Regions from separate parts of the Salibacterium lacus genome, predicted to be linked through region 2. Evidence: predicted binding sites of a transcription regulator. Region 2 holds the regulator's gene; the other holds the start of a gene.
What was found. The regulator CtsR, encoded in region 2, represses protease genes until heat stress. The targets are predictions, from matches to a motif close to ATGGTCAATAAAGGTCAAACA.
Positions count from the first base shown of each region.

Region 1 (16,103 bases), on a different contig from region 2:
GTGGGAGGAATGTTCGTACCACTTCAATGTTTTATCATCGGAGGCGATATTGTCATGAATGACATTTGCGCTCTCAGGATGCACCATCGTATCCTGCACGGCCTGGACGACAAAAGCCGGTGTGTAAATCATATCGAGGGAATCTTTCACTTCGTCGATCGTTTCATTGATGGAGTAGAGCGTGTCGACCGGCAGTTCTTCAAACGATGCCATTTCCTTTTCAATCTGCTCTTCGTCTTTGTCCTCCATTTTTTTGAAATCACGCGCATACTGAAGTACACCTTGGTAGAGACGCTCTTTATTGTCTGTTGTAATGGCAGGGGCGCACATTGGTATGATACCCTTCAAATCAAACATGTATCCCGCCTTCAACGTCATCAGACCACCCAGGGAAAGGCCTGCCACGGCAATTTCTTCATAGCCTTCGTTTTTCAGGTATTCCACTGCCTTTTCGACGTCATACCACCAGGCGTCTGTGTCGGCTTCCATCAATTCTTCCGGAGGAACACCGTGACCGGATAAAATCGGTGCATGGCAGGTGTATCCTTTTTTCTGCAGAAACCTGCCAAGCATCCGGACATCCGCTGAATTTCCTGTGAATGCATGAAGCAGCAGCACAGCCCGGTTTCCTCCTTCAAAGGTAAATGGTTTTGGTGGCACTATTTTCATCGTAGGTTCCCCTTTCTCTCTCTATGATTCCTATCTTCCAGGTATCAATATACCCTGTTTTACGCGATTCAAGCCCCTTCTTCAAAAGAAAAGCTTTTACGTTGAGCTGCACCGGATTCGCCTGCAAAGCATAAAAAAACAGCAGGAACTGTGTGGATCCCGCTGCTTTCGTTTATCGGCATACGATATTTTCTGTTTACAGAAAGTAACCAAGTAGCAGAGTAAGCACAAAAAACAGTACAGCCAGTACGACAGTGGCACGGCTTAAAAAGGCTTCCACCCCGCGTGCTTTCTGTTTCCCGATCATCTGCTCTGCTCCGCCGGAAATAGCTCCGGATAAACCTGCGCTCCGGCCGGACTGCAACAGCACAACGGCAATCAGCGAAAGCGACACAATAATCAACAGTACGTAAAGCAACGTTTCCAAACCTGACACCTCCACGTCCATTTCACACTACCATTAATGTAACACAACCCTGTCCCAATGGCAAATATTCCTTAAAAGAAACAACAGAGAGGGGGGGCTGTATCTTTTGATACAGCCCCCCCCAGTGGCAGAGTGCTTATTTGTTCAGGTTATAAAAAGCCTGTTTGCCTGGATAGATGGACGTGTTTCCAAGCTCGTCTTCAATCCGGATTAATTGATTGTATTTTGCCACCCGGTCAGTACGGGACGGCGCGCCGGTTTTGATCTGGCCGGCGTTAACCGCTACGGCGATGTCTGCAATCGTAGCGTCTTCGGTTTCACCGGAACGGTGGGACACAACAGCTGTGTAGCCCGCACGTTTTGCCATTTCCATCGCGTCGAAGGTTTCAGTAAGCGTACCAATCTGGTTCACTTTGACAAGAATGGAGTTGCCGACTCCTTCTTCAATACCGCGGGAAAGCTTGTTGGTGTTTGTAACAAAGAGGTCATCGCCGACGAGCTGAACTTTGTCACCGATTGCGTCGGTAAGCTTCTTCCAGCCTTCCCAGTCGTTTTCGTCCAGACCGTCTTCAATCGAAACGATCGGATATTTCTCGACAAGCTCCTGATAGAAGGAAATCATCTCATCCGCCGACTTCACGACGCCTTCGCCTTTCAGGTTATAGCTTCCGTTTTCATAAATCTCCGAAGAAGCAGCATCCATGGCCAGCTGTATTTCTTCTCCCGGCTTGTATCCTGCCTTTTCAATGGCGGTTACAATGGTCTGCAGCGCTTCTTCATTGGAACCAAGATCCGGCGCAAATCCACCTTCGTCGCCTACACCGGTGTTGTATCCTTTGTCTTTCAGTACTTTCTTCAGGTTATGGAAAATTTCCGCACCCATACGAAGCGCCTGTGGAAAGTTCTCTGCACCGACCGGCATGATCATGAATTCTTGAATATCAACGTTATTGTCGGCATGCTCGCCGCCGTTCAGGATATTCATCATTGGTACCGGAAGCGTCTTGGCGTTAAATCCGCCGAGATATTCGTAGAGCGGAATGCCGAGGTCATCCGCTGCAGCATGCGCGGAAGCCGATGATACGCCGAGAATTGCATTGGCTCCGAAATTCTCTTTATTGTCGGTGCCATCAAGCTCCAGCAGCAGGTCATCGATACCGGTTTGATCGGTCACTTCCATCCCAATTACTTCCGGTGCAATATCTTCATTGACGTGATCCACCGCTTGAAGGACTCCTTTGCCCATGTAGCGGTCCCCGCCGTCGCGCAGTTCTACGGCTTCGTGTTCTCCTGTCGAAGCACCGCTTGGGACGAGGGAGCGTCCAAAGGCTCCTGTTTCTGTATAGACTTCCACTTCCACGGTAGGGTTTCCGCGGGAGTCAAGCACTTCGCGTGCGTATATGTCTGTAATCATACTCATTTCTGCATTACTCCTTTGTTATTTTATTAGGGACTGTCCTGTCATTTCTTCGGGTTTGTCCATCTGAAGCAGGTCCACCGCTGTCGGGCATAAATCGGCAAGAATACCTTCCTCCCGAAGGGTCAGCCCCTGTTTGGTCACAATGACGGGAACCTGATTTGTTGTATGAGCTGTCATCGGCTCGTCTTCAAGCGTAATCACTTCGTCCGCGTTGCCGTGATCGGCGGTGATAATCGCCTGTCCGCCTTTTTCGGTAATCAAATCCACAACCCGGCCAAGGCATTCATCTACCGCTTCCACGGCTTGAATGGTGGCGTCAAGTTTCCCGGAGTGTCCAACCATATCCGGATTGGCAAAGTTCAGGACGATAAAGTCATGACGATCAGCGTTAATCTCGTCCAGAAGAGCCTCCGTTACCTGATAGGCACTCATCTCCGGCTGCAGGTCATAGGTGGCAACTTTCGGAGAATCGATGAGAATGCGGTTCTCTCCTTCGAATTCTTCCTGGCGTCCCCCGTTGAAAAAGAAAGTGACATGGGGATATTTTTCCGTTTCCGCAATCCGGAGCTGGCTGCGCCCCGCTTCAGCGAGTGTTTCCCCCATTGTGTTCTTAAGGTCCTGCGGAGGGTAGGCGACTTCGGCCTGCACCGATTCACTGTAGTTCGTCATCGTGACAAAGTGCAGATTCTCCGGAGCTTTCTCCCCGGTATCAAAACCGTCAAACTCTTTACTCGTGAACACTTCCGACAGCTGGATGGCACGATCCGGGCGGAAATTGAAGAACACGACGGCGTCTTCATCTTCAACGAGTCCGGTTGGTTCCCCGTCTTCGTTTTTCAGCACGCAGGGTTCGAGAAACTCATCCCAGATTTCATTTTGATAAGATTGTTCGATCGCTTCTTCCGGGCTGTTAAAGGCCGGACCGTCTCCGTATACAAGCACGCGGTACGACTTTTCAAGACGCTCCCAGCGCTGGTCCCGGTCCATCGCATAGTAGCGCCCATGCAGACTTGCCAGGCGGCCGACACCGATGTCCCTCATTTTCTGCTGAAGCTGTTCCACATACGACTTGGCCGTTGTCGGGCCGACGTCGCGGCCGTCCAGAAAACCGTGCACATACACATTTTCGACGCCTTGAGCCTTGGCAGTGTCGAGCAGGGCAAAAAGATGATGGAGATGGCTGTGAACGCCCCCGTCGGAGAGCAGCCCGTAGAGATGAAGGCTGCTGTTATGTTCTTTAGCGTGTGTCACAGCTCCAGTCAGCGCTTCATTCTGGTAGAACGTTCCTTCTTCAATGGCCTTATTGATGCGCGTCAGGCTTTGATACACCACTCTGCCGGCTCCGATGTTCATATGGCCGACTTCAGAGTTTCCCATCTGTCCTTCCGGGAGACCAACCGCTGTGCCGCAGGCTTCAAGACGGGTATGGGGATACATGTTCCAGTACCGGTCAAAATTCGGAGTAGCTGCCTGCTCCACAGCGTTGCCTTTGGTCTCCCCGCGGAGGGCATAACCGTCCAGGATAATCAGTGCTACCGGCGCCTTGCTCATTTTGCTCCCGCCTCTACAAGCTTAAGGAATGCGTCCGGCTTGAGGCTGGCTCCTCCGACAAGCGCACCATCAATATGTTCTTTTTCCATGTAGCCGTCGATGTTTTCCGGCTTCACGCTGCCGCCGTACTGAATCCGTACTTTTTCCGCTGTGTCCTGATCATACAGTTCCGCCAAAACTTTACGGACCGTGCCGCACGTTTCATCCGCATCTTCAGCGCTTGAGGACTTCCCTGTACCAATGGCCCAGATTGGTTCGTAGGCTACGACAACGTCGGAAGCTTTCTCCGCACTAATTCCTTCGAAACCTTTTGCCACCTGTCCGCGTACGACCTGTTCTGTTTCATTGTTTTCACGCTGTTCAAGGGACTCCCCGCAGCACATAATCGGTGTGATACCGTAGCTGAACGCAGCATGGACCTTCTGGTTGACGCTTTCGTCGGTTTCATTGAACATCTCACGGCGCTCGGAGTGTCCGATGATCGAATACGTGATGCCAAGGTCTTTCAGCGCAGCCGGACTGATTTCACCGGTGAATGCGCCGCTTTCTTCAAAATGCATCGTCTGGGCCCCGATGTGTACATCCGAGCCTGCTGCTTTATCGTTCATTTCCTTTAAAAACAGAGCTGGTGCGCACACTACCGTTTCCACTTCGTTACCGGAAGGGACATGTCCTTTGATTTCTTCGATGAAGGACACGGCTTCTTCATGCGTTTTGTTCATTTTCCAGTTTCCTGCAATAATCGGCTTTCTCACACGTAAAACTCCTTCCTGTCTTCTGTAAGTTTTATCTGTCATTCAGTGCTGCGACACCCGGCAGTACTTTGCCTTCCATAAACTCAAGCGATGCTCCGCCGCCTGTGGAAATATGGCTCATCTGATCGGCGAGACCAAATTTCTCAACAGCTGCCGCCGAATCGCCGCCGCCAATAACCGTGTAGGTGTTGTCAGCCTGCGCAAGCGCTTCGCCTACGCCTCTTGTACCTTTGGAAAACAGGTCAAATTCAAACACACCCATCGGTCCATTCCATAGTACCAGTTTGGAGTTCTGAACGACATCGGTATACGTATCGATCGTTTTCGGTCCGATATCAAGCGCTTCCCAGTCGGAAGGGATATTATCAATGTTGACGATTCTGGTATCCGCCTCATTGCTTAAGTCATCCGCGATGGTGACATCAAGCGGCATATAAAAGTTGACGCCGTTTTCTTCGGCTTTTTTCATATAGTCTTGCGCCAGCTGCAGTTTATCTTCATCCAGCAGCGATTTGCCGATTTCGTATCCTTTGGCTTTGACGAATGTATAGGCAAGTCCCCCACCGATGATAAGGTTGTCGACTTTATCGAGCAGGTAATCGATGACTCCGATTTTGTCTTTTACTTTCGCGCCGCCGATAATAGCGGTGAACGGGCGGTCCGGATCTTCAAGCGCCTGGCCGAGCACTTCAAGTTCTTTTTCCATCAGAAGTCCGGAAACCGACGGCAGATGACGGGCGATGCCTTCTGTGGAAGCGTGGGCGCGGTGGGCGGCACCGAATGCATCGTTGACATAAACATCCGCAAGGGACGCGAGGTTTTTGGAAATAGTTTCATCATTTTCTTCCTCGCCCGCTTCAAAGCGGAGATTTTCAAGAAGCAGCACTTCTCCTTCAGTCAATTCTCCCGCTGCTTTTTCAGCTTCTTTTCCATAAACTTCATCCACTTTTTTTACGTCTTTCTGGAGAAGTTCTCCAAGCCGCACCGCTACAGGGCCGAGACGCAGTTCGTCGTGGGCTTCGCCATCCGGACGGCCGAGGTGGCTTCCGAGAATGACTTTTGCCCCTTGATCGATCATATGCTGAATCGTCGGCAGAGCAGCCCGGATCCGTGTATCATCCGTAACCTCTCCTTCTTTCATCGGTACGTTAAAATCAACACGGCAGAAAACCGTTTTTCCTTTTAAATCGATATCTCTGATCGACTTCTTATTCATGAAAGAGCCTCCTTTATTTCCTTCCCTTTTGTCCATGTTCCCGGAGAACCAGGATGAAAAACCGAAAGTCTGCGGGGCATCCGCAGAAAAGGTCTTTGACATGGAAAAGAAAGGGAGTATCTGTTACTCCCTTTCCGTTATTTTCCGGTTTGTTTTACTGCTGTTTGGCCATATAAGCAACAAGGTCTACGAGACGGCTGGAGTAGCCGAATTCGTTGTCATACCAGGAAATGACTTTTACCATGTTGTCTTCCATGATCATGGTGGAAAGCGCATCTACCGTGGAGGAAGTTGGTGTGCTGTTGTAGTCTCCTGATACGAGAGGCTCTTCACTGTAGCCGAGAACGCCTTTCAGTTCATTTTCGGAGGCTTCTTTCAGCGCATTGTTTACGTCTTCAGCCGTTACATCCTGTTCAAGCTCTGCAACAAAGTCAACGAGGGATACGTTTGGTGTCGGAACACGCATCGCAGCGCCGTTAAGCTTGCCATCCAGTTCAGGAAGGACAAGAGCAACCGCTTTGGCAGCACCTGTTGATGTCGGGATGATATTCTCAGCAGCTGCGCGCGCACGACGGTAGTCTTTATGCGGCAGGTCGAGAATCTGCTGGTCGTTTGTATAGGAGTGAACCGTGTTCATCAGACCACGTTTTACACCGAACTTGTCGTGAAGAACTTTCGCTACCGGTGCAAGGCAGTTTGTTGTGCAGGACGCATTGGAAACAACGTCGTGTGCTGCTGGATCGTACGTATTTTCGTTAACGCCCATAACAAACGTAGCGTCTGTTTCTTTACCAGGCGCGGAGATGATAACTTTTTTGGCGCCGGCTTCAAGGTGCTTGGCAGCGTCGTCGCGTTTTACAAACAGACCGGTCGATTCAACAACCAGTTCAACGCCGGCTCCGCCCCAGTTGATGTCAGCCGGATTTTTCTCCGCTGTTACGCGGATTTCTTTCCCGCCGATTACGAGGTTATCGCCGTTTACTTCCACTTTTTCTTCAAGACCGCCGTGCACGGAGTCATAACGGAGAAGGTGTGCCAGCATTTCCGCGTCTGTCAGGTCGTTGATCGCTACAACCTCTACATCGTCATTTTTAAGTGCAGCGCGGAATACAACGCGTCCGATCCGTCCAAAACCATTAATACCAATTTTCGTTGCCATAAATAAAATCCTCCCTTTAATAATAATTCCTTTATTAACAGTCCGTCGGCGTCCTTCTGGAAGCGCCGGCAGAATGTGAGCATGATCAACATCCGGGACGGGTCAATCCCCAAGCACCGCCTGGGCGGCCCCTTCATCTGTAATCAGTACATCACTCGGTCTGTAATTCATGTAGGCGCTGATAGCCTCAGCCTTTGAAGCACCGCCTGCCACCGTTATTACTTTCTGGTTTTCCTGCAGTTCATCAAGCTGAAGCCCGATTGTCTTTTCCTTATGAACGATTTGTCCATTCCGGTCAAAATAGTACCCAAATGCTTCTGCTGCTGCCTCTTTTTCCTGGAGAATGTGAAGGATGTCATCTTCGGCTCCTCGGCGCGCTGCCATGGTCGAGGCCGCTCCAACGCCGTGAACAACCACTCCTGCGCGCCGTATCAGGCGCAGGAGTTCTTTAATGCCGGGTTCCAGTACGAGAGACTCTCTGGCTTCCCGGCTCAGCTGATCCGGTACATGCAGCAGCCGGTAGTTCCCTTTTGCTTTAACGGCCATCGTAGAGCTGATGGTGTTGGACTGGATTTCCACCTTTTCACCAAGTCCGCCGCGGGCCGGGACAAATGTAACGGAACTGAATTTTTCATCGGGGGTCATCATCTCTGCCACATCCGCAAGAGTTGTTCCTCCTGCAACAGCAACAATATCTTCCGGCTGCAGCATGTTTTTCATCTGCTGGATGCAGGCTCTTCCTAATTCTTTTTTTACCCACGAATAGCGGTCACTATTCCCGGGTACGATAATGACCCGGTCAATCTGAAGCCGTTCAGCTACTTCTTTTTCCCGGTCGGCAAGGCCTGTGACAGATTTCATCGTCTCTTCCAGACCTTCAAGCAGCGCTTCTCCGTCTTCGGTCAGCACCATACCTCCCGATCCGATATGGATGAGGTTCTGTTCTTTTAAAAACAGCACTTCACCTCGGAGAATACGCTCCGAAATCTCAAGGCTCCCTGCCAGAGTCCGTCTGCCGACTGGCTGCATCAGACGCAGGTACTGAAGAATCCGGTATCTTTTTTCCATCACCTCTAGTACATCCGGCTGGAGTTTTTTTTGTAATTCAATTAATTGTCGCATATGTACTCCTCACCAGATTCACATACGGGACAAAAATTGTCCCGGTGTGACATTTTAAGTCCCGCTTAAGGGCAAAAAAAGAAAGGTTCCTCTCTCTTATATTTTATCAATATATGAACAGACAGGCAATAAAAGTTTTTGTTTATGATGCCCGTGTTCAAAGCTGCAGAAAATATTCTTTCCCACCGGTATCATCAGAAGTTTGAATCCTTGAAAAAACGGATAGTATACAAAAGGATTACCGTTTCCCTTATCGAATAAGAAAAGATAGTGAAATCTCTTCCGGTAAATTGTTCGAGGTTTTTGTTTCCATCGTGTACAATGAAGGACGAAACATCATTCAGTAAGCAGTCCTTATCATTTGACCAATATTGACCATTAGGGTATGATGGGATCATCAGCTGAGCAAGGGCTGCACGCACTTAACGAAGGAGGATGTAATACATGAACTTGATTCCTACAGTAATTGAACAGACCAACCGCGGAGAACGCGCGTACGACATTTATTCAAGGCTGTTAAAAGACCGCATTATCATGCTGGGTTCCGGCATTGACGATAACATTGCCAACTCGGTGGTGGCCCAGCTGCTTTTCCTCGCTGCTGATGATCCGGATAAAGATATTTCCATTTATATTAACAGTCCGGGCGGCTCGATTACAGCAGGCATGGCTATCTATGATACGATGCAGCACATCAAACCGGAAGTTTCCACTATCTGCGTAGGTATGGCTGCCTCCATGGGCTCCTTCCTGCTTGCTTCAGGTCAGGAAGGCAAACGCTATGCGCTTCCTAACAGTGAAGTCATGATTCACCAGCCGCTTGGCGGCACGCAGGGTCAGGCAACAGATATTGATATTCATGCCCGCCGGATTCTTGAAATCCGCTCGAAACTGAACAGTATTCTGTCCGAACGTACCGGCCAGCCGATTGAAGTCATCGAGCGCGATACCGACCGCGATAACTTCATGACAGCTGACGAGGCAAAGAACTACGGCCTTGTCGACGACGTTCTGTACAAATAAGTTTGTCCCATACGCTCCCGATTATCCCGGATAGTCGGGAGCGTATTTATTCTCAGCCCATTCCTTTAAAGAATGGCAGCGCACTTTTGATCCAGCATAAAAAAACCGGCACCTTTCAAAAAGGATGCCGGTTTTTTTATTCCTCTTTTTCCACAAAGCGGGCCAGTTCTTCCGCTGCTTCCTGTTCATCTTCTCCATCCACCGAGAACTTAATCGTTTCCCCGGTTCTCGCGGCCAGACTCATGATGCCCATGATACTTTTGGCGTTCACTTTTTTATCTTCTTTTTCAATAAACACATTGGATTGAAAGCGGTTTGCTTCCTGAACAAATAAAGCGGCGGGCCTGGCCTGCAAACCCGTCTTTAATCTCACTTCAGCTTTTTTTTCTATCAACCGGTATTTCCTCCCTTTCCTTATTTACTCTGCATGCACCCCGTTTTCCGGTATCACAATCTCTTCCCCGTTGCGTATCTTCTCAGCCAGCTGATCGATTTTGCGAAGCCTGTGATTGACGCCGGACTTCCCGACAGGGCCGCTTGGCACCATCTCTCCCAGTTCTTTCAAGGTAACATCCTGATATTTCACCCGCATCTCTGCCATCTCCCGGACTTTCTCAGGAAGGTTTTCAAGACCGATGCGTCCTTCGACAAGCTGAATGTTCTCCACCTGCCGCAGTGCCGCTCCAACCGTCTTGTTCAGGTTGGCTGTCTCACAGTTCACCAGACGGTTCACCGAATTACGCATGTCTTTCATGATTCTGACATCCTCAAAATAGAGAAGGGCCTGGTGGGCACCAATCACATTTAGAAATTCCGTTATTCTTTCACTTTCTTTAATGTAAAGGATAAATCCTTTTTTTCGTTCCAGACTTTTTGAAGAAAGATCAAATTCCTGAAGCAGTTCCCTGAGAGACCGGTTATGTTCTTCATACAATGAAAATATTTCCAGATGATACGAAGAGGTTTCCGGATGATTAACCGAACCTCCTGCGAGAAACGCTCCTCTCAGATACGCGCGTTTGCAGCAGGTGTCTCTCAGTATATCGCGGGATATCGTGCGGATAAAACGGTAACCATCCTCCATGATGCTTAAATCCCGGAGCATGTGCCTGGCTTCCTCTACAATCCGTACGATATATACATTGTTTTTTTTCAGCCGCATTTTTTTACGTACCATTAATTCGATGATGGTCTCGGGATACACTCTTTTAATAAGTTGATAAATACGGCGGGCAATAGCCGCATTTTCCGTTGACACATCAAGAACCAGTTCCCCGCTGCTGAAAGAAATCGAACCATTCATGCGTACAAGCGCGGCAAGTTCCGCCCTGGCGCAGCAGCCCTCTTCTTCAAACCGGGTCAGTTCTTTTTTTGTCATAGCTGCAAAAGATGACATTTTATCACCTTCACCGCCTTTCCCTTTCCACCTGTCTGACCTCTCATTACATTTGGGCAAGCAGCGACTGCGAGACTTTTACCGCATCATGACGGAACAAATCGTCCCGGTAATGCATAAAAGCATCCTGAACAACGCGGCAGCCCAGACCCTTCACCCGGGCTTCATCAAAAACGACCGGATAGGCCGATTCTTCCTTGTAATTGGCAAGTATTTCAGAAGGTATCTCGGTATTATTAACAAGCACCGTTTCTATCAGACTGCGGCCGGTATGTTTCTGAATCGCTTCGACATGGTCGGCGACTGTAAAATAATCAGTTTCTCCGGCCTGGGTCATTCCGTTGCAGATATACACCTTCCGCGCCCGGGCTTCTTCCACCGCTTCTGCAATCCCGGGGACAAGCAGGTTCGGAATGACGCTGGTATACAAGCTCCCGGGACCAAACACTATCACATCCGCTTCCCTGATGGCGTCAAGACTCTGCTCGAGCGGATGGACGGTGTCGGGCGAGAGGTATACCCGGCGTATCCGTTTCCCGGAATTGGGAATATTGGATTCTCCGGATATGATCGTGCCATCTGTCATTTCCGCATGCAGTTCAATGCTTTGATTGGATGCCGGAAACACGTTCCCCTTCACGTTCAGCACGGTACTTAATTCACTGATTCCTCTTGCGAAGTCCCCTGTGATGGATGTCATACCGGCAAGAAGAAGATTCCCGAGGGAATGACCTGTCAGTCCGTTTCCATTTTCAAACCGATGCTGAAACATCTGCTCAATCATTGGTTCCACTTCGGCCAGTGCCACCAGTACATTTCGTACATCTCCCGGCGGCGGAATATCAAGTTCTTTACGCAATCTTCCTGAACTGCCGCCGTCATCGGCTACTGTCACTATCGCTGAAATGTTAACAGGAAATGTTTTCAGTCCTCTTAACAGCACGGACAATCCAGTCCCCCCGCCGATGACGACAATATTTGGTTTCTCCACGATGACTATTCCTTCCCTTTCTCCATATCGCGGTGGGTTTTATGCACAGCATATCCCCCGGCGAAATAATCAGCTGTATATTCGGCCAGCGCGACCGAGCGGTGTTTGCCTCCGGTACAGCCGATGGCAATAATCAGCTGGCTCTTTCCTTCCCGTTTGTATTGTGGAAGCATAAAGCTTAACATATCAAGCAGTTTTTCCATAAATTCTTTCGTCTCTGTCCATTTTAACACATAGGATGATACTTCTTCTTCCAATCCGGTTTTTGGCTCGAGGTGGTCAATATAATGAGGATTGGGAAGGAAACGCACATCAAACACGAGATCAGCATCAATCGGCAGACCGTATTTGTAACCAAATGATAGAATATTAACCGAGAACGCATCCTTTTCCGGTGCTGAAAACGTCTGTATAATTCTCTCCCGCAGCTGCTTTGGATGCAGCCCGGTTGTATCAATAATCTGGCGCGCCCGTCCTTTCAGATCTTCCAGAATCTCCCGTTCCTGATGAATTCCCTCAAGCGGTGTCTCCGCGGCTGCAAGTGGATGAGAACGACGCGTCTCTTTAAAACGCTGGACAAGCACGTCATCTTTGGCATCCAGAAATAGAATGTGAGTGCTTAAATGAGCTTTCAGCCGCAGGTTATCCACCGCTTCAAATAAGTGGTCAAAAAATTCTCTTCCCCTGAGGTCAATAACAAGCGCCACTTTATTCATCTGCCCGCCTGAATTTTCAATCAGTTCCACAAACGTGGGAATCAGCGCCGGCGGCAGATTATCCACGCAGTAATAGCCCATGTCTTCAAAACTCTGGACGGCAACAGTTTTGCCCGCTCCGGACATACCGGTAATAATGACAATATGAATATCCTCCTGCGGTTGTTCCATTTGTATATCCTCCCCCTCGCTATCTGCCAATCACAGCTCCTCCTTATCAAAATGAGAATGCAGGAGATGGAAATCCCGGTCATAGTGAAACGTGCCGTAAAGGATTCCTGTATCTTCCAGAACATGACGAAAAATCGTCCGGTCCCCCTCAGCCATCGGAAGGCCGGCCGTTCTTTGCACCGGAACCATCTCCAGTTTTCCTTCCGGCGACTCTTCCAGCATCGTGCCGCGGCTGGACCGGGCTTCAAAACTGAACATCATCCACTCCGAGAACAGATCCTTATGATCCATCACCATAAATGTGAAAACTCCCCGAAGCAGTGGATCAAGCAGTGTCAGACCTGTTTCTTCCCGGTATTCCCGCAGAACAGCTTCCCTTACAGATTCTCCTCTTTCCATTTTTCCACCCGGCGGAACCCACCAGTTCCGGCTCGGTTTCTGCAGTAAGAGAACATCTTTTGTATTGTGAAGAAAACAGTTTGTTATCCGCTGCATGGTACTCCCTCCGCTCTTTCTCTTCTCAGTATACTATGCAGGAGGGCATCTGCTCAATTTTTTCAGTAAGAACAGACGAAGAGAACCCTGCGGCAGACAGTAAGGAATCCGTTTTTTCTGTCAAAAAAAAAGAGCACAGGCCTATGCCTGCGCTACTCCATATCATATTTTAAAGGGGGTCAATTACTGTATTCATCTTATCATGTTTACTGTTTCACAGTAGTTACAGTTCCGTTAAAATCCCTTTAAGTTTTGTAAAGAGAACGTTCAGACATTGACCGTGCTCATCAGTTCTTCGACGTATTCCTGAGCCGTCTGCGCTGCGATGGATCCGTCTCCGGTCGCTGTCACAATCTGGCGGAGTGATTTTTCGCGGAGATCTCCCACTGCATAGACTCCCGGAATTTTTGTTTCCATTTCTTCATTCGTTTCAATGTAGCCTTCTTCGTTGGTGATACCAAGTCCTTTGACGGCATCATTCAACGGAATCATCCCAATATAGATGAAAGCACCGCTCGTTTCGAAATCGTAGTCCTCGCCGGAATTCAGATCGGTGAGTGTTACACTGCCGACTTTGCCGTCTTTATCGTTGATTTCTTTGACGACATGGCTCCATTTAAAGTCAATTTTGTCGTTCACAAACGCCCGCTGCTGCAGGATTTTCTGCGCTCTCAGTTCATCCCGGCGGTGGATCACCGTTACTTTGGAAGCAAAGCGGGTCAGGTATACCGCTTCTTCGACAGCAGAATCCCCGCCGCCGACGACAACGATTTCCTTGTCACGGAAGAAAGCTCCGTCACAGACCGCGCAGTAGGATACACCGCGGCCGCCGAGTTCCGATTCACCGGATACGCCGAGCTCCTTGTAGACAGCACCGGTTGCCACAATGACCGAACGGGCTTTGTATTCTTTTTTGCCGGCCCGGACAATTTTGTAGTCTTTGTGATCTTCAATTTCTTTCACGTCGCCGTAGGCATACTCGGCTCCGAATTTCTTGGCGTGGCTGAACATTTTATTAGAAAGGTCCGGTCCGAGAATGTGTTCAAACCCGGGAAAGTTCTCCACATCTTCGGTATTGGCCATCTGTCCTCCAGGGATTCCCCGTTCGAGCATCAATGTCGACATTTCCGCTCTGGATGTGTAAACAGCTGCCGTCATACCAGCCGGACCGGCGCCGGCAATAATAACATCATAAATTTTTTCTTCTGTCATGATGATTCACTCCTCTTCCTCCTCCATAATATCCCCTTAGGCATTCGTACACATGCATTTGTGTCTGCTTTACGGCTATCTTAAGCAATTCCTGCGCTTACGTCCAGAAATGTGCCTGATGATTTACAGCAGGGGGCCGGACCATAATTCGTGCATCACATCACTGGAGAATAACAGATCATGTTCCATCTTATCCAGTAGAACATCTGCTCCTGTGTGGTCTTTGGCGCGGGCGGTGTTCCATCGTTTCTCCACTTCCCGCACGTAACCGGCCTGATAGGCAGCAGCTCCGTAGTAAAAGAAAAATTCCGCTTGTTCAGGAGCAAACCGCTGCCGGTACCTGTGGAAGAAGTATAAGGCGTCCTCCCCTTCTTCCAGCAGCGTAAGTGCCGCTGCTGTCCGGTATAAGTGGTCACGGTCAAGCGGGACAATGTGTTTCAGCACATCGGTCATCTCTGAGGATTCCCTGTCCCTGCCCGCTTCTTTATACAAAAGCGCAAGCTGGCATGCTGCCGGCACGTAGTAATGCTCGTGCCAGACTTCTTTTGCATACACCAGTGCTTCCTCCACCTGTCCCTTTAAATACAGAACACGGACCAGACTGCTCTGGGCTGCCGGATAGTACGGGTAGGCGGCGATAAGATCTTCCAATGTGTTCCCGGCTTCAAACAGACGGTTCTCTCCTATCATACGAAGCGCTCGTTCATACGTTATAATGAGTTCATCATCGGCTTCGGAATCGTCTGAAAGAGAACCTTCCTCTTCATTTTCGGTTTCCAGCATTTCCAGAAGATACTTTGCATCCTCGGCAAAATCCCCCTGCGGTGCCAGAACAAGATACTGCCCCGCTGTTTCCCCGGCTTTATCAAACAAGCCTTGATAGGCATAATTATTGGCCATAAAAAAATAACATTCATACAGCGTTTCATCGAGATGTTCAAGGACATGCGACAAAAGGTCATTAGAGGCAGTATAGTGGCCCATATCAGAATAGATGGCTGCCAGCTGACACTGAAAGACGCCCTGTTCCGGATTCAATTCCACAGCGCGTCGAACATATTTAACGGCGCGCTCCAGCTCTTGTTTCTGGTAAGCATGAACGCCCCGCTTGAAAAAATAATCACTATGATGAATAAATGGGATTACCTGTCCCTGAGATTGTTGTGTTTTCACCGGCATCCCCTCCAACGGAGAAAAGCATTCGCGTTGAGCCTAGTATATCATCAAAGAAACCGTAAGAAAAGTGAGGGGATTAGAAGTCTCCGCCCTGCAGCAAATTCAAAGTTTGGCACAGCATTGATCTTAGTCTTTTTGGGGCGCTGCGACATGTTCACCTGCATTCCTGCCGCCCCGGGAACGGATGCAGCGTGAGGCCGGCGTGATAGGAGGCAGCCAATAAGAAAAGACGGAGCGGGATCTTTCTCCCAGATTCCGTCTTTTAGAATAAGCTGTTACTTCCCGTGCCGTTCATTCAGTACCTGGAGTACATCGTTAAATGGAAGGCGCTGTTCCCGCAGCAGGACAAACAGATGATACAACAGATCGGCACTTTCCATGCTCAGTTCTTTCGAATCCCTGTTTTTAGCGGCGATGAGCACTTCGCTCGATTCTTCCCCGACTTTTTTCAGAATTTTGTCCACGCCTTCGGTAAACAAATACGTGGTGTAGGCCCCTTCGGGCATTTCAGCGGAGCGCTTGGCAATCGTCTGTTCGAGAGTGTTCAGAATCTCAAACCGCTCCCCGGACGCCGGCGTCGTTTCCGCGTGTAGAAGAGATTCGG
Region 1 covers NZ_JBHUML010000002.1:1,546,429-1,562,531, forward strand. Annotated here, with positions in the region: gene ACFSUB_RS08750 (alpha/beta hydrolase) at 1-669, opposite strand, end outside; gene secG (preprotein translocase subunit SecG) at 866-1,117, opposite strand; gene eno (phosphopyruvate hydratase) at 1,233-2,516, opposite strand; gene gpmI (2,3-bisphosphoglycerate-independent phosphoglycerate mutase) at 2,535-4,067, opposite strand; gene tpiA (triose-phosphate isomerase) at 4,064-4,822, opposite strand; gene ACFSUB_RS08775 (phosphoglycerate kinase) at 4,854-6,038, opposite strand; gene gap (type I glyceraldehyde-3-phosphate dehydrogenase) at 6,193-7,197, opposite strand; gene ACFSUB_RS08785 (sugar-binding transcriptional regulator) at 7,300-8,319, opposite strand; gene clpP (ATP-dependent Clp endopeptidase proteolytic subunit ClpP) at 8,764-9,342, shown strand; gene ACFSUB_RS08795 (HPr family phosphocarrier protein) at 9,479-9,736, opposite strand; gene whiA (DNA-binding protein WhiA) at 9,761-10,738, opposite strand; gene ACFSUB_RS08805 (gluconeogenesis factor YvcK family protein) at 10,785-11,729, opposite strand; gene rapZ (RNase adapter RapZ) at 11,735-12,616, opposite strand; gene ACFSUB_RS08815 (NUDIX hydrolase) at 12,647-13,111, opposite strand; gene trxB (thioredoxin-disulfide reductase) at 13,379-14,323, opposite strand; gene ACFSUB_RS08825 (tetratricopeptide repeat protein) at 14,447-15,496, opposite strand; gene hisIE (bifunctional phosphoribosyl-AMP cyclohydrolase/phosphoribosyl-ATP diphosphatase HisIE) at 15,775-16,103, opposite strand, start outside.
Region 1: clpP (ATP-dependent Clp endopeptidase proteolytic subunit ClpP) is a predicted target of CtsR. The motif match lies at 8,678-8,698, and genes of this name have one in related genera.

Region 2 (16,103 bases):
CCACTCGATTCACAGAGCACATCCAGAAGCGTCCGCTCCGACTCTTCATCGTAAAGAGGCTTGTCCAGGGACACGTAAGAATTAAGCGGCATATGTTTCTGCCGGGTGGCTGTTTTTATAGCAGTAATGATCTGACGTGTGATACACAGTTCCGCAAAAGCGCGGAAAGATGATAACTTGTCCCCCTGATAGTCACGGACCGCTTTGTACAGACCAATCATTCCTTCCTGTACAATATCCTCCTGATCACCGCCGATCAAAAAGTAGGATCTGGCTTTGGCCCGGACAAAGTTCTTGTACTTGTTGATAAGAAATTCCAGCGCATGACTGTCCCCGGAGTGAACATGCCTGATAAGCAGTTCATCTTCTGTTCTTCCGGTATACTGATGTCCATTTTCTTTGAGGTCAAGACCCAATACAACCCCTCCGCCCTCGACTGATTGTAGATTGCAGGAATATATAGCCATATTATATAGGAATTTTTATGAAGGCGTCAACAGCTCAACGGCCGCCTCGACGCCATTTTTCAAAAATTTCAGCTATTTCGCGTGGAAGGGGGAAATTCGACATATGTTCCTGTCTCGCCTGTTCAGTCACATCCCGTGATATGTTCTGTTCCACCATTTCCATTTCTACCCGGAGTTCACGTGCGGACTTGCGCAGGGCTCCGCTGCCGAAAGTAAATGACTGCTCCGCATAATCCGAAGTGGCAACGTGGACCCTTGTTTCCACATTCTTTAATTCTCCTGTCAATTTTTCAATCCGATCATCCGCTGTTTCGTTTTCTTTTGTAAAAATAACATCCACCAAATACTTTTGATACAAGCGCCCTGCTCCTTCCACCATATGAGCATCAAAAATCACTTTGATATCCCAGCCCTTGTAGGCCCGGTATTCGGCCATCTTCTGCACAAGCCGGTCTCTTGCCTCTTCCAGATTTTTGTCCCGTAATTCTTTTAATTCCGGCCAGTCTCCAATTATGTTGTATCCGTCCACGAGCAGTATATCTTTCATGCTAGACGCTTCCTAACGGAGAGCGGCGGCGGTAAACTTCGTACATAAGAAGAGAAGCTGCTGCTGAAACATTTAACGAAGAAACTTGTCCGGCCATGGGAATTGACAGCAGAAAATCACACTTTTCCTTTACGTTGCGGCTCATTCCTTTTCCTTCGTTCCCAACGACAAGGCCGACAGGGACCGACGCATCCAGCGTCCGGTAATCGTCTGTCTCCTCTCCTGCGGTGCCGGCCAGCCACAATCCTTCTTTTTTCAGTTCTTCCATCGTCCGTGCCATATTGGTCACCCTGGCTACCGGCACGTGGGCCGCAGCACCGGCAGATGATTTGAAAACGGTATCGGTCAGTCCTGCAGAACGTCGTTTTGGAATAATGACTCCGTGGGCACCGGATGCATCTGCCGTACGGATAATGGCACCGAGATTGTGGGGATCCGAAATTTCATCCAACAGTACAAAAAACGGCTTTTCCTGCTTTTTCTCTGCGGCGGCAAACAAATCTTCCACCGCTGCATAGGACACGGCAGGTACGGAAGCCAGCACCCCTTGATGCGCCGTCGTTCCGGAAAGATCATTCAGCTTGTTCCGCGGTACCGTCTGCACGACAATGCCCTGCTCTTTTGCCAGTTTCTGCACGTCCCGGCTCTGGCCCTTCACAGAACCTTCAGCGAGCCAGACTTTATGAATCGGCTGTTCGGCGCGCAGGGCTTCCAGTACAGCATTCTTTCCGTATATCCACTCGTCTTTCATTCTTTTTCACTCCCTTCTCTTATCTTTACGGCATAAGCAATAAGCTCTTCCAGTCTTTCCTCATGGCCGCGGAAGTACACGTATCCGATCAACGCTTCAAACGCCGTGCTGTATCGATACGTATTTTGATCTGTATTCTTCGGCACCGAGCCTGATTTTGCATTCCTTCCGCGTCTTGCGGCGGCTGCCTCCTCACCGGATAAAAGATCCTGCTGCAAAAGAGCATGCATGACGTCAGCCTGGGCTTCGGCGGAGACGTAGGTGACCGCGCTCCGGTGAAGCTGGTTCGGCCTCACACTTCCCGACGCGATAAGATAGTGGCGGATATGAAGGTCATACACCGCATCCCCCATATAGGCAAGCGCAAGAGCATTTAACTGTCCTGCATCTACGTACTGATTTTTTCCTGTCATGACTGCTCTCTTTTCCAGCGTGTGCCCTGCGGGGTGTCTTCAAGAATGATGCCCTGTTCCTTCAGATAATCCCGGATTTCATCCGCTCTCGCAAAGTTTCTTGCTTTCCGGGCCTGCACCCGTTCTTCCATTAACGCTTCAATCTCCTCATCCAGCATGCCTTCCGAGGTTTCGACCTTGATATCCAGCGCCGAACCGATTTCCCGGATGGTATCCAAAAAGGAACGCAGGACCTCTTTGGATGTCTGCTTCTCCTGAAGATAGCGGTTGGCTGTTTTCACCAGATCAAAAAGGACCGTAATACCGTTGGCGCTGTTAAAATCATCATCCATTTCGCTGATAAAACGCTGCAAATGCTCCGCTGCCGTCTCGATCCAGGGGCCTGATTCTCCAAAATCCGCACTCTCCTCGCGGCGGTGCTTCAGATTATTGACGGTCGTCTGAATCCGTTCCAGGCTGTTTTTGGCACTCTCAAGGAGTTCTTCATTGAAATTCAAAGGACTGCGGTAATGCGCCTGCAGCATAAAGAAACGGATGACTTCGGGAGAATGCTTTTGAATAATATCGTGGACAAGCACAAAGTTACCAAGTGATTTCGACATTTTTTCATTATCAATCTGGATGTAGCCGTTATGCATCCAGTAATGCGCCATCTGCTGTTCATTCAACGCTTCCGACTGTGCAATTTCGTTTTCGTGATGTGGAAAAGCCAGATCCTGTCCGCCGGCGTGAATATCAATTGTGTCTCCCAGGTATTTCTTTACCATGGCCGAGCATTCGATATGCCAGCCGGGCCGTCCGTTTCCCCACGGGCTTTCCCAGGAAATTTCTCCTTCTTTAGATGCTTTCCAGAGAGCAAAATCAAGCGCGTTGTTCTTTTTCTCCCCGGGTTCAATGCGGGCACCGAGCTGCAGATCATGGACAGACTGGGAGGATAACTTCCCGTAATCCGAAAAGGAGCGCGTGGAAAAATAAACATCACCGTCCGCTTCATAAGCATATCCTTTGTCTATCAATGCTTTGATAAACGAGATGATTTCAGACATCGTTTCTGTCACACGTGGATGCAGATCCGCCTTATCCACCCGTAGTGCTCCGGTGTCCTCAAAGTATGCCTCGATAAAACGCTCCGCCAGCCGGGGAACCTCTTCGCCGAGTTCGCGCGCGGCTTTTATGATTTTATCATCGACATCAGTGAAGTTTGAAACGTAGTGAACGCTGTACCCGCGGTATTCCAGGTATTTGCGAACCATGTCGAACACAATCGCCGGCCGGGCGTTGCCGATGTGGATATAGTTATAAACGGTCGGGCCGCACACATACATCTTCACTTCCCCGCCGGACATCGGTTTAAAAGGTTCTTTTCGCCGGGTTAACGTATTATACAGTGTGATCCCCATTTATTCATCGGTCCCTTCCTTTGTCGTATTTTTCTTCTGATCCGCAAGCTCTCTTTTCAGCTCCGTAATCTCCTGCTCCAATTCTTTGAACTTATCCGATACTGGGTCCGGCAGCTTATGATGGTCCAGTTCATTGCGTTCCACTTTCACCCCGTCCTGGACGACTACTTTACCCGGAATACCGACCACCGTCGAGTTGGGAGGAACTTCTTTGAGCACGACTGACCCGGCACCGATGTTGGAATGCCGGCCGATTGTCATCGATCCGAGAATTTTGGCCCCAGTGGCAATAAGTACATTTTCTTCAATCGTCGGGTGGCGCTTTCCCTTTTCTTTTCCGGTCCCGCCGAGTGTCACGCCTTGATAAATCGTCACATTATCTTTAATCTCACATGTTTCACCGATTACGACGCCCATGCCGTGGTCAATAAACAAACGCTGGCCGATGACAGCTCCCGGATGAATTTCAATTCCCGTAAAAAAGCGGCTGATCTGGGAAAGCAGACGTCCGAGAAAATACATTTTCTTTTTCCAGAGCAGATGGGCCATCCGGTGGGACCAGATAGCGTGCACACCGGCATAGGTGAATACTACTTCGAGCCTGCTTCTGGCAGCGGGATCCTGTTCAAATACAACATCCATATCATTTTTTAACGTCTTCCACATAGTATATTCCACTTCCCTCCCCCGGGGTGTAGTAAAAAAGCGTCTCCGTGCATGTTTTCTGCACAGAGACGCTTGTGTTCAAACGCGGTTCCACTCTGTTTAAAAGAAACATCCACGCAGGATATTTCTCTTCTCTTTCTGGATAACGGCACTGCTGCCGCCCCCGCCTACTGCTGTTTCAGCGGGAGGCTCAGGGATGCATGTTCAGCAGGGTTCTTCCAAAATCACTCTCAGCCGCGGTGACTCTCTCTGTCTGGACGAAGCGCCTCCTACTTTTTCCCTTCTTCGCTTTCATTCTTCTATTGTGCCGCTGCGTGAGTGAGACGTGCCTGTACCGTTTCTTCTCCAAGCAGCGCGATCGCCTGCGGAAGTTCCGGACCGTGTGTCTGTCCGGTCACCGCCGCCCGGATCGGCATAAACAGCTTCTTGCCTTTTTGTCCTGTCGCTTTCTGCACGGACTTGATGGCGGCCTTTATTTCATCCGGTTCAAAGGCCTCAAGAGCCTCCAGTTCTTTTGAAAACTGCTCCAGAACCTCCGGCACCTGCTCTTTGGATAACACGTCTTTGGCATCTTCATTATAATCGATGCTGCTTTGGAAAAACAACTCTGTCAGCTTGGTAATTTCCGCGGCATAGTGCATCTGTTCCTGATAAATGGAAACGAGCCGTTTCGTCCACTCATACTGCGTTTCACTTAATGAATCAGGCAGTTTATCTTCTTTTTGAAGATAAGGAACAGCAAGTTTGGTGAGACGGTCCAGGTCCGCTTCTTTTACATACTGGTTATTCATCCAGGCTAACTTGTCGTTGTCAAAAACCGCCGGTGCTTTAGAAACACGCTCCAGCGAAAACTGCTCTTCCAATTCTTCAAGAGAAAACAGTTCTTCCTCTCCAACAGGCGACCAGCCCAGCAGCGCCAGAAAGTTCACCAGTGCTTCCGGAAGATAGCCGAGCTCCTGGTACTGTTCCACAAACTGCATGATGGATTCATCCCGCTTACTCATCTTCTGGCGGTCGGGATTGAGGATAAGGGAGGCGTGGGCAAACATTGGTTTTTCCCAGCCGAATGCTTCAAAAACCAGAGCCTGTCTCGGGGCGTTGGACAAATGTTCCTCCCCGCGGATGACATGCGAGATGGCCATCAGATGATCGTCTACGACGACCGCGAAGTTATATGTTGGAATCCCATCTTTACGAGCAATGACGAAATCACCGATATCGTTCGTTTCAAACGTAACATCCCCCCGCACCTGATCCGGTACGTGTACACTTTTATTTTCAGGAACACGAAAACGCACGACCGGCTGGATTCCCTGATCTTCGTAAACTTTTCTCTGCTCCGGTGTCAAATCACGGTCTCGTCCGCTGTATTTCGGAGCTTCTCCGCGGGCAAGCTGTTCTTCACGCTCTTTTTGCAATTCTTCTTCGGTCATGTAATCATAGTATGCTTTTCCTTCATCCAGAAGCTGCTGCAGGTATTTTTCATAAATATCGATCCTGTCCATGCAGCGGTAGGGAGCGTACGGACCTCCCTTGTCCACACTTTCATCCCAGTCGATACCGAGCCATTTCAGGCTGTCCATCAGTTTATCCGTGGCGTCTTCTACGTTTCTTGCCTGGTCTGTGTCTTCAATGCGGACAATAAATTTTCCGCCCTGACTGCGGGCGAACAGAAAGTTAAACAACGCAGAACGCGCTCCGCCGATATGAAGATGTCCTGTCGGGCTTGGCGCAAACCGGACTCGTACTTCGCTGCTCATAATCCTCCACCTTCCATAATAATTAATTCCGTTTTTTTATTATACGTGCTTTGGGCCTTCCTCTGCTTCTACTCTGCTCTGGTCTCAAGCAGAACGACAGCATGGGCGGCGATACCTTCTTCTCTTCCCGTAAATCCCAGCGTCTCGGTTGTCGTTGCTTTAACGTTAACCTGGGAGATAGGATTTTCAAGCACACGGGCTATGTTGTTTCGCATGTCATCAATATAAGGTGCCATCTTCGGCTTCTGCGCAAGAATTGTACCATCTATATTAACCAGTTGGCACCCCTTCTCCCGCACCAGTTCGTAAACCTGCTCAAGCAGCAGTAAAGAATCCATGTTTTTATAGGCAGGATCCGTATCCGGAAAATGAGCACCGATATCCCCGCCTCCGACAGCACCAAGCAGCGCATCCGCCACAGCGTGCAGCAGAACATCGGCGTCGGAATGTCCGTCCAGTCCTTTCGGGTTAGGGATGGTCACCCCTCCCAGTATAAGCGGGCGTCCTTCTGTCAGCCGGTGCACATCAAACCCATGTCCTATTCTCACTGCCCTTTCCCCCTTCGCTTTTTCAGGATCGCTTTTGCGACGACCATATCTTCCGGGGTAGTCAGTTTAATATTATCATAACCGCCTTCCACGATATGTACCGGAACGTTCATCCGTTCCACAAGGCTGGTGTCATCCGTCCCCCGGAACTGGTCTTCTTCGGCTTTTTGATAGGCATCATAAACAACGGAAAATCGAAAGGCCTGCGGTGTCTGGACGGACCAGACGCTTGAACGCTCAATCGTTTCGGTTACTACACCATCAGCCACCTTTTTCACTGTATCTTTCATGCGGAGACCGATTACTGCTGCCCCCTGCTCCGACGCTTTGAGGACCAGCTCGTGTATATGGCCTTCCGTCACAAACGGCCGCGCTCCGTCGTGGACCAGAACAATCGCGTCATCTGTGCCGTCTGCCTTCTTCAGTCCTTCAAACACACTATCCTGTCTTTCCTGACCGCCAGTCACAATATATTCGACTTTGCGGACGTTCCATTTCTTGAACAGCGTGTTCATCGGGCCGGTTTCATCATCATTGGCGACGACAATAATCCGTTCACACCACGGGTCCTGTTCAAAAACAGAGACGGTATGAACGATTAAAGGCCGGTCCTCGAGCATCAAAAACTGCTTATTATGACCGGCTTTCATCCGCTTGCCCTGTCCCGCCGCCGGTATCACGACTGTATATTTCATATTACCTCTCCAATAACTGAGCTCGCTTTAAAATCAGGCTCTTTTATCATAACTTGAAAGCCCGCACGTCGCAATAAGAAAAGCGCAGGGCACCCCAGGCGGAATGTCCTCCTTCATCAAGAAACCCCCTGCCTGCATGAGACAGAGGGGCTCTTCGTTTATAAGGCTTTTTCCATCAGTTTTGGTTTGGCAAATATCATACGGCCCGCACTTGTCTGAAGGACGCTGGTTACGACAACCTGAATTGTTTTGCTGATGTACTCACGTCCGCCTTCCACCACAATCATCGTTCCGTCATCAAGATAGGCGACACCCTGACCCTGTTCTTTGCCGTCTTTGATAACCTGCACATTCATTTCTTCCCCGGGGAGCACGACTGGTTTGACTGCATTGGCGAGATCGTTGATATTAAGCACTTCCACACCCTGCAGATCGCATACTTTATTAAGGTTAAAATCATTCGTAACAACCATACCTTCGCGGACTTTCGCCAGTTTTACCAGTTTGCTGTCCACTTCATGGATGTCTTCAAAATCCCCGTCATAAATCTCCACGTTGACAGGAAGCTCTTTTTGAATCCGGTTTAAAATATCCAGACCCCGGCGGCCCCTGTTTCGCTTCAACACATCGGATGAATCCGCTATGTGCTGCAGTTCCTCCAGCACAAATTCCGGAATGACCAGTGTTCCCTCAATGAAACCGGTCTGGCACACATCTGCGATACGTCCGTCTATAATAACACTTGTATCCAGAATTTTTACTTTAGCCCTTTCTTCTACAGGTACTGTTTCCTCTTTTTTCTTTGCTGCAGAAGCAGCACGCCCGGCCGGAAGCAGATTTTTAAGTTCCTCACGTTTCTTGAAGCCGAACTGAAAACCAAAATACCCAAGAAAAAACGTGATAAAGATTGGTAAAACCGAGTTAACGACCGGCAGATACAGAGAATCCAGCGGCAGACTGATGAGAAACGCCACCACTAGACCGAATACAAGACCAAATGTCCCAAAGAGCACATCGGTCACCGGGGCTCTCACAATCTTTTCTTCCAGCGCCCGCATTCCATTAACAATATGGTCTGCCACCCAGAACGTTGCCGCAAATACAATAACTGCACCGAGAAGTGCACTTACGTATGGACTGCCGAGCCAACCGGGTATCGAGCTATAATTTAGTAAAGATATTAATGCCGGTATAAAGATAACACCCAGCGTGCCTCCAGCCAAAATAAAAAATAATTGTACAATACTTTTCAGCACACTCTCTCACCTCCTTCTCATCATTATGGACAATATTCTTATTTTCAAACCCTCCTGCCGAATTTCTTTATATCTTCCATCCAGCAAAGGGGTTTTAACTTAAATGTAGCAAATTTCAAGCTGATTGTCACAGGTTTTTGAAATTTTTCATTGTATCGTGAACGAATTGTAATTCAAGTGTCACATTCTACAACAAGTTACATTTTTCACCATTGAAGAGAAGAATGTTCAAGACATACTTCCAATGCTTCTTCGAGCGTCGATACTCCAACGACTTCAATATTTTCCGGGTAAGTCCAGCCTTCCAGGTTTTTCTGCGGTACAACAGCCCGTTCAAAACCAAGCTTGGCTGCTTCATATATTCTGTCTTCCACCCGGGCCACCCGTCGTATTTCTCCGGTTAAACCAACTTCCCCCACAACGACATCCGCCGGGTTGGTGGCATGATTACGGAAACTCGAAGCAATACATACAGCCAGACCAAGGTCAATCGCCGGCTCATCCAGTTTCACGCCGCCCGCGACATTCATATAGGCATCCTGATTCTGCAGCAGCATCCCCAGGCGCTTCTCAAGGACGGCCATTAAGAGAGCTATCCGATTGTGATCCACTCCGGTTGCGGTTCTTTTCGGATTGGAAAAACTGGACGGGGCAATGAGTGCCTGAATTTCGACAAGGACCGGCCGGGTTCCTTCGAGCGAGGCGACTACAATGGATCCTGCGCTCCCCTGTGTTCTTTCTTCCAGGAAAATCTCCGATGGATTTTTCACCTCTTTCAAACCCATTTCCTTCATCTCAAAAATGCCGATTTCATTCGTTGATCCGAAGCGGTTTTTTACGGCGCGGAGGATACGGTACGTATGGTGCTGTTCCCCTTCAAAATAAAGGACGGAGTCGACCATATGTTCCAGCATTTTCGGGCCGGCTATTGCTCCCTGCTTCGTTACGTGACCGACGATAAACACAGCAATACCTCTCGACTTCGCGATTTTCATGAAAGTGGAAGTGGTTTCGCGTACCTGGGACACGCTCCCGGGAGCAGAAGAGATGCTGGACTGATGAACGGTCTGGATGGAATCAATCACCACCATTGTGGGCTGAATCTGATGAATCGCCTGTTCTATCAAATCCATGTCGGTCTCTGCGAATACAAATAGTGTATCAGCGTGGACCCCCAGGCGGTCGGCCCTCAGTTTTGTCTGTTTCACCGATTCTTCCCCGGAAATATACAGCACACTGTGATTCTGCTCGGCCAGTACCGACGTCAGCTGCAGAAGAAGGGTGGATTTTCCTATACCCGGATCCCCGCCTACCAATACGAGTGAACCCGGCACGATTCCACCACCGAGTACGCGGTTCAACTCCGGCAGAGATGTATCTATTCTCGGTTCTTTTTCTCCAGCGACTTTCGTTATTGGTTCCGGCTTTTTCGATGCTTCTCCGCTCTGCTGAAACGAACGTTTCGCGCCGGAACTGTTTGCGGATGTCTCCATTTCCTCAACGAGTGTGTTCCATTCGCCGCATCCCGGACAGCGCCCCATCCATTTCTGTGATTCATACCCGCAGTCCTGACAGACAAATTTCGATTTTTGTTTTGGCATCAAGCGTCCCCCGCTTTATGTTCGAGTTCATTTTTGATATAAAACAGCTGTTCGCAAAAGGCCTGAGCCTTTTACAAACAGCTGATGCTATTCAGATATACTGTCTTTTACGTTTTGGCTCCGGATTTCGTTTCAACAACGTACTCTCCGTCTTTTACATCGATATATGCTGTGTCTCCGTCTTTAATCGAACCGCGGAGGAGTTCTTCAGAAAGACGGTCTTCCACCTGGCGCTGCAGGGCGCGGCGCAGTGGACGTGCTCCGTATTCCGGATCAAAACCTTCGTCTGCGATTTTGTTCTTGGCCGCCTCACTGAGGTCAAAGTCAATACCCTGCTCTGACAGCCGTTTTTTCAGCTGTTCGGCCATCAGACCAACAATTTCTTTGATGTGATGCTTCTCGAGACTGTGGAAGACGATGATTTCATCCAGACGGTTCAAAAACTCCGGCCGGAACGTATTTTTCAGTTCGCCCATCACTTTATCCCGCATGTCTTTGAAGTTTTCCCCTTCATCAGTATTGGTGGTAAAACCTGCATAGTTATTTTTGCGGAGCAGGTTGGCACCTACGTTTGAAGTCATAATGATGGCCGTGTTTCTGAAATCCACGCGGCGGCCTTTCGAATCTGTCAGGAAACCGTCTTCGAGAACCTGCAGGAGGATGTTAAAGACTTCCGGATGGGCCTTTTCCACCTCGTCGAGCAGAATCACAGAGTACGGATTACGGCGGACTTTTTCTGTAAGCTGACCGCCTTCTTCAAATCCTACATATCCCGGCGGGGAACCAACCAGGCGGCTGGTGGCATGACGTTCCATGAATTCAGACATGTCAATGCGGATGATGGATTCTTCATCTCCAAACAGCGTTTCTGCGACAGCTCGTGCCAGTTCTGTTTTACCAACACCGGTTGGTCCAAGGAATATGAAGGAACCGATAGGGCGTTTAGGATCCTTCAGCCCGGCACGGGCACGGCGCACAGCCTGGGACAGGGATTTCACTGCTTCATCCTGGCCTATGACACGGTTATGCAGAATCTCTTCCATACGAAGGAGCCGTTCGGTTTCTTCTTCGGCAATTTTTGAAACTGGAATGCCGGTCCAGCTTGCTACAACCTGGGCGATATCTTCGGCTGTCACTTCTGTATTTTCCTGACCCTGCTTTTCTTTCCACTCGTCTTTCATATTCTCGACTTCTTCGCGCAGACGCTGTTCGCTGTCACGGAGCGAAGCCGCTTTTTCAAATTCCTGGCTCTGGACGGATGCATCTTTTTCCTTGCGGGTCTCTTCCAGCTTTTGTTCCAGCTCTTTCAAGTTAGGCGGAGCTGTGTAAGAGCGGAGTCTTACTTTTGAACCTGCTTCATCAATCAAGTCAATGGCTTTGTCCGGAAGGAAACGGTCGGAAATGTAACGGTCCGAGAGTTTAACAGCTTCCTCGATGGAAGCATCCGGAATGGTGACACGGTGATGGGCTTCATAGCGGTCGCGAAGTCCGGCAAGAATCTGAATCGACTCTTCCGTGGTTGGTTCATCCACTTGAATCGGCTGAAAACGGCGCTCCAGCGCTGCGTCTTTTTCGATATACTTCCGGTATTCATCGAGCGTGGTAGCACCGATGCACTGCAGCTCACCTCTGGCAAGTGACGGCTTCAGAATGTTGGAGGCGTCAATGGCCCCTTCTGCACCGCCGGCTCCGATAAGGGTGTGAAGTTCGTCAATAAAGAGGATGACATTACCGGCCTGCCGGATTTCTTCCATCACTTTTTTCAGCCGGTCTTCGAATTCACCACGGTATTTGGTCCCGGCGACGACCGTACCCATATCAAGTGTCATAACCCGCTTGCTGCGGAGAATTTCCGGAACTTCATTGAAAATAATAGACTGTGCCAGACCTTCGGCAACTGCCGTTTTACCGACGCCGGGTTCACCGATAAGTACCGGGTTGTTTTTCGTCCGGCGGCTCAGCACCTGAATGACACGTTCAATTTCATTGCCCCGTCCGATGACCGGATCAAGCCCCTCTTCTTTCGCCACAGCGGTCAGGTCGCGGGCAAGACTGTCCAGTGTAGGAGTGCTGGCATTGGAGTTCCCGCCGGCGGCCGCAGCCTGCTGCTGGTTACCACCGGAGGATTCATTATTGCCAAGCAGCTGAAGAACCTGCTGGCGTGCTTTGTTCAGGCTGACACCTAAATTATTCAGCACTCTGGCTGCAACACCCTCTCCTTCCCGGATTAAACCGAGAAGAATGTGCTCTGTTCCTACATAGGAATGACCGAGCTTTCTTGCTTCATCCATCGACAGTTCAATAACTTTTTTGGCTCTCGGCGTGTAATGAATCGTTTTCGACCCTTCCTGGCCGGTGCCGATCAGTGATTCCACTTCTTTTTGAATCTGGTCCGAACCGAGGTTCAACGCCTGCAGTGCTTTGGCTGCGATACCCTCTCCCTCCCGGATTAAACCGAGAAGAACGTGTTCTGTGCCTATATTATTATGGCCAAGCCGGATAGCTTCTTCCTGCGCAAGCGCCAGCACTTTTTGAGCTCTTTCTGTAAAACGTCCAAACATCATCTATGCGCACCTCCACTTTTAAATAACTTACTCACCGTTTTGTTTCTCCAGTTCCATTCTCTCACGAATCAGCGCTGCACGTCTTACGTCACGCTCATCCGCCCGCAGTTCTTTTTCAGCGTACTGCTGGAGAAATCCCGGCTGCGTCAAAATCATTAACTCATTCAGGATATTACCCGAAATTCCCTTGATTAAATCAAGATCAATACCAAGACGAACATCTGACAGTCTTTCCGTTGCCTCTTTAGATTCCATAATCCGGCTGTTTTTCAAGATGCCAAAGGAACGGAACACTTTATCTTCCATGTACGTCCTGGACGAACGCATCAATGCATCTCTTGCCATCCGTTCCTGGCGGATAATCTGCGTTACAACGCCTTTCAGATCTTCAACAATATCTTCTTCCGGTTTTCCAAGCGTCATTTGATTGGATATCTGAAAAAGATTCCCCCGGGCTTCGCTCCCTTCTCCGTAAATTCCGCGAACGACAAGCCCCAGCTGGTGAATGGCAGGTAAAATTCGATTCAGCTGCCGCGTCATCACCAGAGCCGGCAGATGCATCATGACCGATGCTCTCATGCCGGTTCCGACATTGGTCGGGCAGCTTGTTAAGTACCCCCGCTTTTCATCAAAGGCATATGTTATTTTTTCTTCGGTCCAGTCATCCAGTTTATTGGAAAAGTCAAGTCCTTCACTCAGCTGAAAACCGCGGAAGAGGCTCTGCATCCGTATATGGTCTTCTTCATTCAGCATGATGCTTACCGACTCATCCGGACTGAGCATGACAGCACCGGATTGAGAGCGCTCCGCCAGATACGGACTGATTAAATGCTTTTCCACCAGTACTTTTTTTTCGTTGGAATTCAAATCGTCCATGTTCAGTCGTTCCAAAGAACTTCCGGCCTGCAGCTGGATCGATGAAAACTCCCCGGCTGTATGATCCAATACTGCTTCGGCCGTCTCCGGAGAAGCAAAAACAGGGAAGGGATAATGTTCCATGTTCCGGGCAAGGCGGATTCTCGTGCTCAATACAATATCACTGTCCGGCCCCGTTCCGCTTTTCATCCACGGGCTGATCGCTTCGGAAATAAAACGCTGCAGTGACATCAGGCATCCTCCTCCCTGTTCTGCATTTTTCTTTCCAGTTCGCGGATATGGTCGCGCAGCTGCGCCGCTTCTTCAAACTCTTCCTGATCTATGCTTGTGCGCAGTTCTTCGCGGAGCTGTTCCATTTCGCGCTGCACCTTCATGTTTCCACCTGCCCGCTTCGGAATTTTTCCGTTGTGGCGGTAATTTCCACTATGTGCACGTTTTAATATCGGATCCAGTTTTGTTCCAAATGCCTGATAACACTTGGCACATCCAAACCGCCCTGTCCTGGCAAAACGTTCATACGTTAAACCACACCGGTCGCAGACAGGCTGCTTTGGTTCCTCTGTTTCCTGGGGCTTCCATCCATTGTTTCCAGATACATGCTCAACATTCAACAGACCGGATAATAATTCATGAATAGAATAACTGTTCGATCCCGGAATCTGTTCTCCTTTATTCCGGGCGCATTCATCGCACAAATGCATTTCTGCCTTTTTTCCGTTTATGATTTTGGTGAAATGCAGAGCAGCCTGGCGTGTCTGACATTCTTGACAAAGCAATTCCTTCGTCCTCCCTCCCCGTCCATTCTATTGATACCGCAGACTCTGCAGCATGGCTTTTAACATTTTCGCACGAAGCCAATCCCGCTCTTCTGCGTATTTCAACGATAGAACATTCCGGTCCAGAACGGATGCCATCACATTTGCCTCCCGCCTGGATACAGCACTCTCTTCATACAGGCGCATTATAATACTTTCTGATGTCACCTGATCAATTCCTCCATCAATCAGCATCAGCAGTTGATTAATCAGTTCGGCGTGATCGTCCACCTTTACTTTTGTAATACGAATGTACCCCCCGCCGCCCCTTTTGCTTTCCACAATATATCCTTTTTCATTCGTGAATCTGGTGCTTATCACATAATTAATCTGGGACGGTACACATTCAAAACGCTTCGCCAATTCACTTCGCTTTATTTCAATTAAATCCTTCTCGCTTTGAGTAAGAATCTGCTTTAAATATTTTTCAATACCATCTGAAATATTACGCAAAAGGGCCAGCCTCCTTCCCTTTCTATATCTATTTTGAACTACTGACTTTGACTATCTTTGACTTTCATCATAATACAAAAAAACAAAAAAATCAAGCGCCGCCCCATTACATAACCATTTCCACTTTCTGCACGCCGTTTATTCTGATTAACTGATCATAGAGGTCAGCCTGATTTGTATCCGGAGGACTTTCCATATCAAAAGCAAAAGATACATTCTCTTCCTGCCCGCCCTCTTCCGTGCTCCCGGTTATGTTTTTCACCGGAATATTCTGTTCTTCAAATACTTTGATAATTTCAGATAAGGACGTATCACCGCTTTTCAGTGTAACCTCCACCCTTTTGCGGGTTGGTTTATCCTGAAATAACCGTTCGATGTTGTGGAGAAACAGCAGACTCAACAAAACAATGACAGTTGTTAAAAGTGCAGCGAAATACATGCCGGCTCCTGCCGCTAATCCTATAGAAGCCACCACCCAGATAGATGCTGCCGTGGTTAAACCTTTCACTGATGCTCCCTGCACGATGATTGTCCCTGCCCCTAAAAATCCAACACCGCTTATAACATAGGAAGCCAGACGGGAAGGATCATAAGCAGATATATCAGGATTTTCCTGCAGGTAAGGCTGAAACCCAAACAACGCCATAACCATTGCCAGACAGGCCCCTGTGCCTACAAGCAGGTGCGTTCGAAATCCAGCCGGGTGCCTTTTATACTCGCGCTCTGCACCAATAAGACCAGCCAGAGCTGCAGCACATAAAATCCGCCCCATAATCACGTAAGATTCCTGCGTAATAAATGCATCCATAAAGCGCCTCCTTTTTTATATAACTTCCAAGCCGCGTACAGACACGTTTTAAAAATCATACCATATCCAACCGTTTCCCATAACACCCTTCTCGTAATCTTAATAATACATCGGCTTTGGAGGGCGATTGGTCGATAAACAGTGGCTGAAGGCCGTTTCCGGATAGATGCACCGCTTAATTGGTCGGTAGAAACAGTCTAACAACCATCTCTGTCCCGGCTCCGGTAAGGGATTAGCTCCCGGGACAAGTTTATCGACCAATTCGAGCAGCTGCTGAATCACAAGGTGGCCCTTTCCACCATGTCGGGTATCGTCACGGGCCCAGTCATCCGCCGTACCCCATCCGCAGGACATTGCTGCACGGTGCGTACCGTCTTTTTTTATTGGCACTACGGGGGTTGCTCGATAGACGACGGGTCACGGCTGTTTCCGGCTTGCTATCCGGCGCTATTGGTCGATGGAACCATGCTGACGAGCGTGTTC
Region 2 covers NZ_JBHUML010000008.1:42,866-58,968, forward strand. Annotated here, with positions in the region: gene sigH (RNA polymerase sporulation sigma factor SigH) at 1-467, opposite strand, end outside; gene ACFSUB_RS17860 (NYN domain-containing protein) at 502-1,014, opposite strand; gene rlmB (23S rRNA (guanosine(2251)-2'-O)-methyltransferase RlmB) at 1,016-1,765, opposite strand; gene ACFSUB_RS17870 (Mini-ribonuclease 3) at 1,762-2,178, opposite strand; gene cysS (cysteine--tRNA ligase) at 2,175-3,578, opposite strand; gene epsC (serine O-acetyltransferase EpsC) at 3,579-4,244, opposite strand; T-box leader at 4,306-4,539, opposite strand; gene gltX (glutamate--tRNA ligase) at 4,544-6,004, opposite strand; gene ispF (2-C-methyl-D-erythritol 2,4-cyclodiphosphate synthase) at 6,073-6,552, opposite strand; gene ispD (2-C-methyl-D-erythritol 4-phosphate cytidylyltransferase) at 6,549-7,247, opposite strand; gene ACFSUB_RS17900 (PIN/TRAM domain-containing protein) at 7,406-8,503, opposite strand; gene radA (DNA repair protein RadA) at 8,710-10,104, opposite strand; gene clpC (ATP-dependent protease ATP-binding subunit ClpC) at 10,212-12,668, opposite strand; gene ACFSUB_RS17915 (protein arginine kinase) at 12,696-13,775, opposite strand; gene ACFSUB_RS17920 (UvrB/UvrC motif-containing protein) at 13,775-14,320, opposite strand; gene ACFSUB_RS17925 (CtsR family transcriptional regulator) at 14,348-14,812, opposite strand; gene ACFSUB_RS17930 (MgtC/SapB family protein) at 14,919-15,620, opposite strand.